DNA from 2 places in the Streptomyces sp. NPDC002785 genome. Region 2 is predicted to be linked to the other one. Evidence: riboswitches for the same ligand, from Rfam matches in the RefSeq annotation. Region 2 holds a riboswitch; the other holds the start of a gene.

The links. A riboswitch is a leader RNA that binds a small molecule or an ion and turns the genes downstream of it on or off. The one in region 2 is predicted to bind glycine.
Region 1: another riboswitch for glycine. It lies ahead of gcvP (aminomethyl-transferring glycine dehydrogenase); the one in region 2 lies ahead of gcvT (glycine cleavage system aminomethyltransferase GcvT).

What each region holds. Positions count from the first base shown of each region.
Region 1 covers NZ_JBEOVN010000230.1:3,748-8,815, forward strand. The annotation lists gene gcvP (aminomethyl-transferring glycine dehydrogenase) at 1-2,463, opposite strand, end outside; glycine riboswitch at 2,656-2,752, opposite strand; gene ABTZ94_RS32905 (PRC-barrel domain-containing protein) at 2,866-3,234, shown strand; gene ABTZ94_RS32910 (DNA polymerase IV) at 3,159-4,619, opposite strand; gene ABTZ94_RS32915 (MerR family transcriptional regulator) at 4,677-5,068, opposite strand, start outside.
Region 2 covers NZ_JBEOVN010000005.1:49,324-54,391, reverse strand. The annotation lists gene ABTZ94_RS02880 (enhanced serine sensitivity protein SseB) at 1-357, opposite strand, end outside; gene ABTZ94_RS02875 (AAA family ATPase) at 440-1,117, opposite strand; glycine riboswitch at 1,277-1,374, shown strand; gene gcvT (glycine cleavage system aminomethyltransferase GcvT) at 1,518-2,633, shown strand; gene gcvH (glycine cleavage system protein GcvH) at 2,725-3,102, shown strand; gene glyA (serine hydroxymethyltransferase) at 3,122-4,381, shown strand; gene ABTZ94_RS02855 (L-serine ammonia-lyase) at 4,563-5,068, shown strand, end outside.

The DNA.
Region 1 (5,068 bases), on a different contig from region 2:
CCGCAGGTCCACGATGCACTCGTGCGCGACGAGCCCGGCCGGGCCGCTGTACAGGATCGGGTAGTGCGGTTCGAGACGCTTGGCGATGTAGTTGGCGGCGAGTACGGCGACCTGCGTCGCACGCTTCAGGCCCTCCCCGCCCATCAGGCGTACGTACGCCCAGGAGATGGGGAGAATGCCGGCCGAGCCCCACGGAGCGGCCGAGATCGGTCCGACACCGGTCTCCGGGCCCGCCGCGGGCTGCAGCGGGTGGTTCGGCAGGTACGGCGCGAGGTGCGCGCGCACACCGACCGGGCCGACGCCGGGGCCGCCGCCGCCGTGCGGGATGCAGAAGGTCTTGTGCAGGTTCAGGTGCGAGACGTCGCCGCCGAACCGGCCCGGCTTGGCGAGGCCGACCAGCGCGTTGAGGTTGGCACCGTCGACGTACACCTGACCGCCGGCGTCATGCACCTCGGCGCAGATGTCGGCGACGTGCTCCTCGAACACACCGTGCGTCGACGGGTACGTGATCATGAGCACGGCGAGTTCGTCGCGGTGCTTCTCGATCTTGGCGCGGAGGTCCTCGATATCGACCTCGCCGTCGTCGGCGGTCTTCACCACTACGACCTTCATGCCGGCCATCACGGCGCTGGCGGCGTTGGTGCCGTGCGCGGAGGACGGGATGAGGCAGACGGTCCGCTGGTCGTCGCCGTTGGCCCGGTGGTACGCACGTACGGCCAGGAGGCCGGCGAACTCGCCCTGCGATCCGGCGTTCGGCTGGATCGAGACCGCGTCGTACCCGGTGACCTCGGCGAGGCGCTCCTCCAGCTCACGGATGAGGGTGAGGAAGCCCTGCGCCTGCTCGGCCGGCGCGAAGGGGTGCAGTGCGCCGAACTCGGGCCAGGTGATCGACTCCATCTCGGTGGTCGCGTTCAGCTTCATGGTGCAGGAGCCGAGCGGAATCATGCCGCGGTCCAGCGCGTAGTCCCGGTCGGCGAGCTTGCGCAGGTAGCGCAGCATCGCGGTCTCGGAACGGTGCTGGTGGAAGACCGGGTGGGTGAGGATCTCTTCGGTGCGCAGCAGGCCCTCGGGCAGCGCGTCGACAGCCGCGGCGTCCAGCGCCTCGATGTCCCCGTCGGCGCCGAAAGCGGCCCAGACGGCGGCGATCTGCGTACGCGTGGTGGTCTCGTCGCAGGCGAGGGAGACCAGGTCGGCGTCGACGAGCCGCAGGTTGACACCGCGCTCGCGGGCGTCGGCCACGACATCGGCGGCCTTCCCCGGGATGCGCACGGTGAGGGTGTCGAAGTAGGTGCCGGTCACGACGTCGATGCCGCAGGCGCGCAGGCCCTCGGCCAGGATTGTCGCGTAGCGGTGGGTGCGCTGAGCGATCGTCCGCAGTCCGTCCGGGCCGTGGTAGACGGCGTACATCCCGGCCATGACGGCGAGCAGCACCTGCGCGGTACAGATGTTGCTGGTGGCCTTCTCACGGCGGATGTGCTGCTCGCGGGTCTGCAGGGCCAACCGGTATGCCTTGTTGCCGTCCGCGTCGACCGAGACGCCGACGAGGCGGCCCGGCAGGCTGCGGGCGAACTTCTCGCGTACGGCCATGAAGCCGGCGTGCGGTCCGCCGAAGCCCATCGGCACACCGAAACGCTGCGTGGTGCCGACCGCGATATCCGCACCCAGGTCACCCGGTGAGGTGAGCAGGGTCAGGGCCAGCAGATCGGCGGCGACCGTGACGATCGCACCGAGCTCGTGGGCCTGCTCGATGACGGGCTCGATGTTCCGTACCGCCCCGGATGCGCCCGGGTACTGCAGCAGAACACCGAAGACACCGCGCTCGGCGATCTCTGCCGGGATGCCGTCGGAGAGGTCGGCGACGACGACCTCGACACCGGTCGGCTCGGCGCGGGTCTCGATGACGGCGACCGTCTGCGGCAGAGCGTCGGCGTCGACCAGGAAGACGCCGTTCTTGACCTTGCCGACGCGCCGCGAGAGCGCCATGGCCTCGGCGGCCGCGGTGCCCTCGTCGAGCAGGGAGGCGCCGGAGGTGGGCAGTCCGGTCAGCTCCGCGACCATGGTCTGGAAGTTGAGGAGCGCCTCCAGGCGGCCCTGCGAGATCTCCGGCTGGTACGGCGTGTAGGCCGTGTACCAGGCGGGGTTCTCCATGACGTTGCGGAGGATCACCGGCGGGGTGAAGGTGCCGTAGTAGCCGAGCCCGATCATCGGGGCCAGCACCTGGTTGCGGTCGGCGAGGGCACGCAGCTCGGCGAGAACCTCGGCCTCGGTACGGGCGGCCGGCAGCTGGAGTGCCTCCGCGCTCTTGATGACGTCGGGCACCGCGGCCGCGGTCAGGTCGTCGAGCGAGCCGTAACCGACCTGGGCGAGCATCTTCGCCTGCGCCTCGGCATCGGGTCCGATGTGGCGCTGTTCGAAGGGAATGCCCTGCTCCAGCTGGGAGAGCGGAGTGCGGCGGGGGGTCATGGTGGAGGCCTCCTGGTCTGTCACGACCTGCGAGGGGCACCACGGCGGGTGCCCGAACGGCCTCCCCCTCTGTCATCTCAACCTGAGAGCTTCACCGGCGCGCCCTGAGGCGTACCGGCTTTCACCGTCGGTGAGGAAGGGAACCGTACCGGCACTCGGCCGCACGGAACCCGCCCTGCTTTCCAGAGTGACCTCGTCCGTGCGGTACGGGGGCCTGAGAGATTCCGGGGAGGATTTGCTCCTTCGGCGCCTTCGGATTCGCTCCGGAGGACTCTCCCGCACGGGGTCAGCAGCCGTAACCAGCGTACCAGCGGGGTTCGCGGCGCAATTCTCGAGTGGCCAACCCCCCGGATCTGCACTTCTGTAGTGCTTGTGGAGTAGCCGCGACCAGTGGGAGGGACCGTGCAGACCGACATCGACCCGCGCCGTCTGATCGGCCGCAAGGCGTTCGACCGCAAGGGCAGCAAGATCGGAACCGTGGACGAGGTGTACCTCGACGACGCGACCGGCGTGCCCGAGTGGGCGGCCGTTCGCACCGGACTGTTCAGCCGGGACGCGTTCGTCCCGCTGGAACCCAGCGAATTCGTGGAGGATTCGCTCCGTGTCCCCTTCGACCGTGCACTGATCAGGGACGCACCCGACTTCGGCGTCGGCCGCCATCTCTCGCCGGAACAGGAACTCCAGCTCTACCGTCACTACGGTCTGGACTCCCCGCCCGAGGAGCCCGGGCCGAACAGGGACTTCGGCAGACTGGCCGGCCAGGACGAATAGTCCACCGGGTTTCGCACCAGCGGCAGCGGATCAGCCGGCTGCAGCTCCGGATCGTCGATCCGGAACGTGCGCACCCGGCCGGGCGCCGACCCGGGCTCCTCGAACCGCACCGTGACCCGGCCGACACCGCTGCCCTGCACCCAGCCATGGCCGTATGTGTCATGACGCACGTCGTGCCCGGCGGGCCAGCGGCGTGCGGCGAGCTGCTCAGCGGTCTCCTGGGCCTCCTCCTGGGCACTGTCCACCAGCCTGTCCCCGTCGTCCCCCGCAGCTGCCTCCTCCTCGGCCGCTTGCCCGGTCGCGGCGTGTTCACCGGCGGCCTGGGCGAAGAGGTCCTCCTGCGTGTAGTCGGCTAGGCCCGTGACGCCCACGCCCAGGAGCCGTACGCCGCCGGTGGTGTCCACGGCCTCCAGGAGCCGTGCGGCGGCCTCCCGGACCACTGCGGTGTCGTCCGTGGGCCCACGCAGCGTCTCGGACCTCGTGAGCGTGGAGAAGTCGTACCGCCGTACCTTCAGCACCACCGTCCGCCCGGACCGCCCGGCGCCCCGCAACCGCTGAACACACCGGTCGGCCAGCCGCTCCACCTCCGCCCTGACCCGCACCCGGTCGTGCAGGTCGGCGTCGAAGGTGTCCTCGACGGACACCGATTTCGCGTCGCGCTCCGCGACCACGGGCCGGTCGTCGTATCCGAACGCCATGCGGTGGAGCGAGGCGCCGTGCGCCTTCCCCAGCAGACGTACGAGCTCCGCCTCACCCGCCTCGACCAGGTCATTGACCGTCGTCATCCCGGCGCGGCGCAGATGGTCCGCCGTCGCGGGCCCGACGCCGGGAAGGATCCGTACCGACATGGGCGCGAGCAACTCACGCTCCGTCCCGGGCTCTATGAGCAGCAGCCCGTTCGGTTTCGCTTCCTCCGAAGCGATCTTGGCCAGCATCTTGGAGCCTGCGAGCCCGACCGAGCCGGTGAGTCCGGATACCGCCTTGATGGCCGTACGCAGCTGCTCACCGATCTCCCGCGCGGACGCGCTGTCATCGGCCGTCCCACCGGCTTCCAGGTCGACAAATGCCTCGTCCAGGCTGAGCGGCTCCACCAGCGGGGAGAGCCGCCCCAGCAGCTCCATCACCTGGTCGCTGACTGTCCGGTACAGCAGGAAGCGGGGCACCAGATAAGCCGCGTTGGGGGCCAGCCGCCGCGCCTGCGCCGTGGGCATCGCCGAGTGCACCCCGAAGCACCGTGCCTCGTACGACGCGGTGGCGACGACTCCGCGCGGCCCCAGCCCGCCCACCACGACCGGTTTGCCGCGCAGGCTGGGCTTCGCCGCCTGCTCGGCAGAGGCGTAGAAGGCATCCATGTCCAGATGCAGGATGGTGGGCGCGGCTCTCACATTTATCGATGCTGCCTTACGGCACTGACAATCGCCGCACGCGATTCGCCGACCGGGTCAGCCTGCGCGGTTGCGCCGCCGCGCGAGCTCATCGGTGGGGTTGTTCCCCACCAGTGTCTCGCCGGTGTCCACCCGCTCACCGTGCAGCTGTGACAGCGCGGCGTCGACGTCCTGCCACACCACACCCACGGCAATACCGAAGACCCCCTGGCCGCCCTGGAGCAGATCGACGACTTCGTCGGGCGAAGAGCACTCGTAGACCGTCGCCCCGTCGCTCATCAGCGTCATCCGCTCAAGATCCTGGAAACCGCGGGCCCGCAGATGCTGGACCGTAGTGCGGATGTTCTGCAGGGCGACGCCTGTGTCCAGGAAGCGCTTCACGATCTTCAGCAGGACAACGTCCCGGAAGCTGTAGAGCCGCTGTGTGCCCGAGCCGTATGCCGGACGCA
Region 2 (5,068 bases):
GACGGCGCCGCCCGGGTTCACGGCGATGCCGAGCTGCGGGGGCAGGCCGCGGGCGAATTCGCGGGCGGGCGCGACGGTGAAGGGCATACGGGTGCCGACGCAGCTGAGGAACTGCTGTTCGGAGCTGAATACGGGAACGTACGCAGCGCCCTCGATCTCCAGCGTGGGCAGGTCCAGGTCGGGGGAGTCGGGTCCGCCGCCGTTGGGCAGGGGCACCCAGACGTTACTGCGCCCCAGCACCTCGACGAGGCGTCCGCCCGCCTCCGGGCTGCCCACCGAGGCCATCAGAACTTCTTCGAGCTCATTGGCCGGCCATCCGCTCTGCGGATGGGACTGGACCTGTGCCGGAATGTCCACTGCTTCCCCTTCTTGCCCGAGCCTTCCGGCAGAAGATTAACGTCCGGCCGCCAGGCCCTCCGGCCCCTCGCCCCCTCAGGCCCTATGCGTCCGCGAACGCGATCCGGCCCAGCTTGCCCGCCGCCTCCCGGTCGAGCAGCACCGCCGAAGCGCACCCGGGCGGCAGCAGGCCGGTCTCGGTGTTCCGCAGCAGCCTCCCCACCGCCCTGCGGTGCCGGGCAAACGCATATCCCGAGACGCCGCGTCCGCGCTCCCGTTGGCCCTCCCTCGCCGTCTGTGGTGTGACGTCGAGCAGGACGAGGTGCAGGGCGCGGCCCCGGCGCCGCGCGTCACGGGCCAGCCAGCCGCGTACCCACGACTGCGTTCCGCAGTCGTGGACGACGAGGGACTCACCGGAGCGCAGCGCCCGCCACAGCCCCCAGTAGTGGGCGACGCGAACGAGGGGGCGGTAGAGGGCATACGGGAATAAACGGGGCATCAGCCGCGCCCAGCGGTCCCGGGTGTCCTGGGAGTCGATGGCGCGGACCGTGGTGACCGCACGCCGGATGAGCGTCGATTTGCCGCCGCCGGGCAGCCCGGAGACCACCACCACGTCGCCCGCCGCGAAATGCAGGCTGCGCGGGCTGCGCCCGGCCCGCTCCCGCAGATCCCGTACGACGGGCGCGTGCGTGCCGAGCGTTTCCGCAGCTTGAGCCCCTGGCTGTGCGGGCATCGCGCCGTGCGCGGCCCCCGCGGTCGTCGCGTACCGCTGCAACGTCATCGCCCTCCCCCTGTCGGGTCACCCCACGTATGCCCATGAAGTGTAAAGAAAAGGCAATGCGGCACAACCATCCGCGCCGCAGTTTTCCCGTGAGGGACCGGGGCTCCACTCCGGTGCGATGCATGCAATGATGACCCGGCCAACTGCATAAAGGCCGCTTGAATCCGCGCGGGAGAGTTCCGGTCACTGCATGTGCCGGGCGCCGAAGGAGCAAGTTCCTCCCTTGAATCTCTCAGGCCCCGTACCGCGTGGATGAGGCAGATCTGAAAAGCGGGCCGCTTCTGCGGCTCCACCCAAGGTGCAAGCCGACTCCCTTCAGGGGGCTCTCGGCGAACCTCTCAGGTTCCGATGACAGATGGGGAGGGATTTTCCTCGTCGTCATGCCCTGGGAGCCACATCCATGAGCACCGCCCCCCGTCTCACCGCCCTCGATGCCCTGCACCGTTCGCTGGGCGCGACCATGACCGACTTCGCGGGCTGGGACATGCCCCTGCGGTACGCCAGCGAGCGCGACGAGCACAACGCGGTGCGCACCAGGGCCGGTCTCTTCGACCTGTCGCACATGGGCGAGATCACCGTCACCGGCCCCGCGGCCGCGGCGTTCCTGAACTTCGCGCTGGTCGGCAACATCGGCACCGTCGCCGTCGGCCGCGCCCGCTACACGATGATCTGCGCCGAGGACGGCGGCATCCTCGACGACCTGATCGTCTACCGCCTGGGTGACACCGAATACATGGTCGTCGCCAACGCCGGGAACGCCCAGATCGTGCTGGACGCGCTGACCGCGCGGGCCGAAGGCTTCGACGCCGAGGTGCGCGACGACCGCGACGCGTACGCGCTGCTCGCCGTCCAGGGCCCCGAGTCCCCCGCCATCCTTGCCTCCGTCACCGATGCCGACCTGGACGGTCTGAAGTACTACGCCGGCCTGCCCGGCACGGTCGCCGGTGTCCCCGCGCTGATCGCCCGTACCGGCTACACCGGCGAGGACGGCTTCGAGCTGTTCGTCGCCCCCGAGCACGCCGAGCACCTGTGGAAGGCCCTCACCGAGGCGGGCGCCTCCCGCGGCCTGATCCCGTGCGGGCTCTCCTGCCGCGACACGCTGCGCCTGGAGGCCGGCATGCCGCTCTACGGGCACGAGCTGACCACCGACCTGACCCCGTTCGACGCCGGTCTGGGCCGGGTCGTGAAGTTCGAGAAGGAGGGCGACTTCGTCGGCCGCAGGGCCCTCCAGGCCGCCGCCGAGCGCGCCGAGACCGCCCCGCCCCGCAAGCTGGTCGGACTGATCGCCGAGGGCCGCCGGGTGCCGCGCGCCGGCTTCTCCGTCGTCGTCGAGGGCCAGTTCGTCGGCCAGGTCACCTCGGGCGCCCCGTCGCCCACCCTGGGCAAGCCGATCGCCATCGCATACGTGGACGCCTCGCACGCCACGCCCGGCACCGCGGGCGTCGGAGTGGACATCCGGGGCAGCCACGAGCCGTACGAGGTCGTGGCGCTGCCGTTCTACAAGCGCCAGAAGTGACGTCCGCGCACCTCGGAAGTGACGCAGTCGCGTCTCACACCGTAAGACCACCGTTCATCAGCACTCCCCCGCGTACAGGAGAATTCAGGACATGAGCAACCCCCAGCAGCTGCGGTACAGCAAGGAGCACGAGTGGCTGTCGGCCGTCGAGGAGGGTGTGGCCACGATAGGCATCACCGAGCACGCGGCCAACGCGCTCGGCGATGTCGTCTTCGTCCAGCTCCCCGAGGTCGGTGACACGGTGACCGCGGGCGAGACCTGCGGTGAGCTGGAGTCGACCAAGTCGGTCAGCGACCTGTACTCGCCGGTGACCGGCGAGGTCACCGAGGCGAACCAGGATGTCGTGGACGACCCGTCGCTGGTGAACTCCGCTCCCTTCGAGGGCGGCTGGCTGTTCAAGGTACGCATGGCGGAGGAGCCGAAGGACCTGCTCTCCGCCGACGAGTACACCGAGTTCTCCGGCAACTGAGACCCAAAGGGACCACCTGATGTCGCTTCTCAACTCCTCCCTCCACGAGCTGGACCCGGACGTCGCCGCCGCTGTCGACGCCGAGCTCCACCGTCAGCAGTCCACCCTCGAAATGATCGCCTCGGAGAACTTCGCTCCGGTCGCGGTCATGGAGGCCCAGGGCTCCGTCCTCACCAACAAGTACGCCGAGGGCTACCCCGGCCGCCGCTACTACGGCGGCTGTGAGCACGTCGACGTCGTCGAGCAGATCGCCATCGACCGCATCAAGGCCCTGTTCGGCGCCGAGGCCGCGAACGTCCAGCCGCACTCCGGTGCGCAGGCCAACGCCGCCGCGATGTTCGCGCTGCTGAAGCCGGGCGACACGCTCATGGGCCTGAACCTGGCCCACGGCGGTCACCTGACCCACGGCATGAAGATCAACTTCTCCGGCAAGCTCTACAACGTGGTCCCGTACCACGTCGACGACACCGGCGTCGTGGACATGGCCGAGGTCGAGCGTCTGGCCAAGGAGTCCAGGCCGAAGCTGATCGTCGCCGGCTGGTCCGCGTACCCCCGTCAGCTGGACTTCGCCGCCTTCCGCCGCATCGCGGACGAGGTCGGCGCGTACCTGATGGTCGACATGGCGCACTTCGCCGGCCTGGTGGCCGCGGGCCTGCACCCCAACCCGGTGCCGCACGCCCATGTCGTCACGACCACCACGCACAAGACCCTCGGCGGTCCGCGCGGTGGCGTCATCCTGTCGACGCAGGAACTCGCCAAGAAGATCAACTCGGCGGTCTTCCCGGGCCAGCAGGGTGGTCCGCTGGAGCACGTGATCGCGGCCAAGGCCGTCTCGTTCAAGGTCGCGGCGACCGAGGAGTTCAAGGAGCGCCAGCAGCGCACCCTGGACGGCGCCCGCATCCTCGCCGAGCGCCTGGTCCAGCCGGACGTCACCGAGGTCGGTGTCTCCGTGCTGTCCGGTGGTACGGACGTCCACCTGGTCCTCGTCGACCTGCGCAACTCCGAGCTGGACGGCCAGCAGGCCGAGGACCGGCTGCACGAGCTGGGCATCACGGTCAACCGGAATGCCATCCCGAACGACCCGCGGCCTCCGATGGTCACCTCGGGTCTGCGGATCGGTACGCCGGCCCTGGCCACCCGCGGTTTCCAGGCCGAGGACTTCACCGAGGTCGCGGAGATCATCGCGGCGGCGCTCAAGCCGTCCTACGACGCGGATGCCCTGAAGGCCCGCGTCGTCGCGCTGGCCGAGAAGTTCCCGCTGTACCCCGGCCTGAAGTAGTCCGGGACAGAGGTTGTCCTGAAAGTAACCCGGGACACAGTTCGTCACCTTTCGGGCGGGGCACCGCGCACACTGGGCAGTGGGCGCGGTGCCCCATCCCATGTCCCCACTGCTCTTCGGGCCGACCGGTCCGCACCACCCGGCAGACAACGGCGTCTACCAACCCCTTAGGAGTCACACCGTGGCCATCTCGGTCTTCGACCTGTTCTCGATCGGCATCGGCCCGTCCAGCTCCCATACGGTCGGCCCGATGCGCGCGGCCCGTATGTTCGCGCGCCGGCTGAAGAACGAGGGCCTCATCGCCCACACCGTCTCCATACGTGCCGAGCTGTACGGCTCGCTCGGTGCGACCGGTCACGGCCACGGCACCCCCAAGGCCGTCCTGCTCGGTCTGGAGGGCGAGTCGCCGCGTACCGTCGATGTGGAGTTGGCCGACGACCGGGTGGAGCGGATCCGTACCACCGGGCGGATCAATCTGCTCGGCATGCACGAGATCGACTTCGACGCCGACGAGCAGCTGATCCTGCACCGCCGCAAGGCGCTTCCGTACCACGCCAACGGCATGACGATCTTCGCCTTCGACCGCGAGGGCGCCCCTCTCCTGGAGAAGACCTATTACTCCGTCGGTGGTGGCTTCGTCGTCGACGAGGATGCGGTGGGCGAGGACCGCATCGTCCTCGACGACAC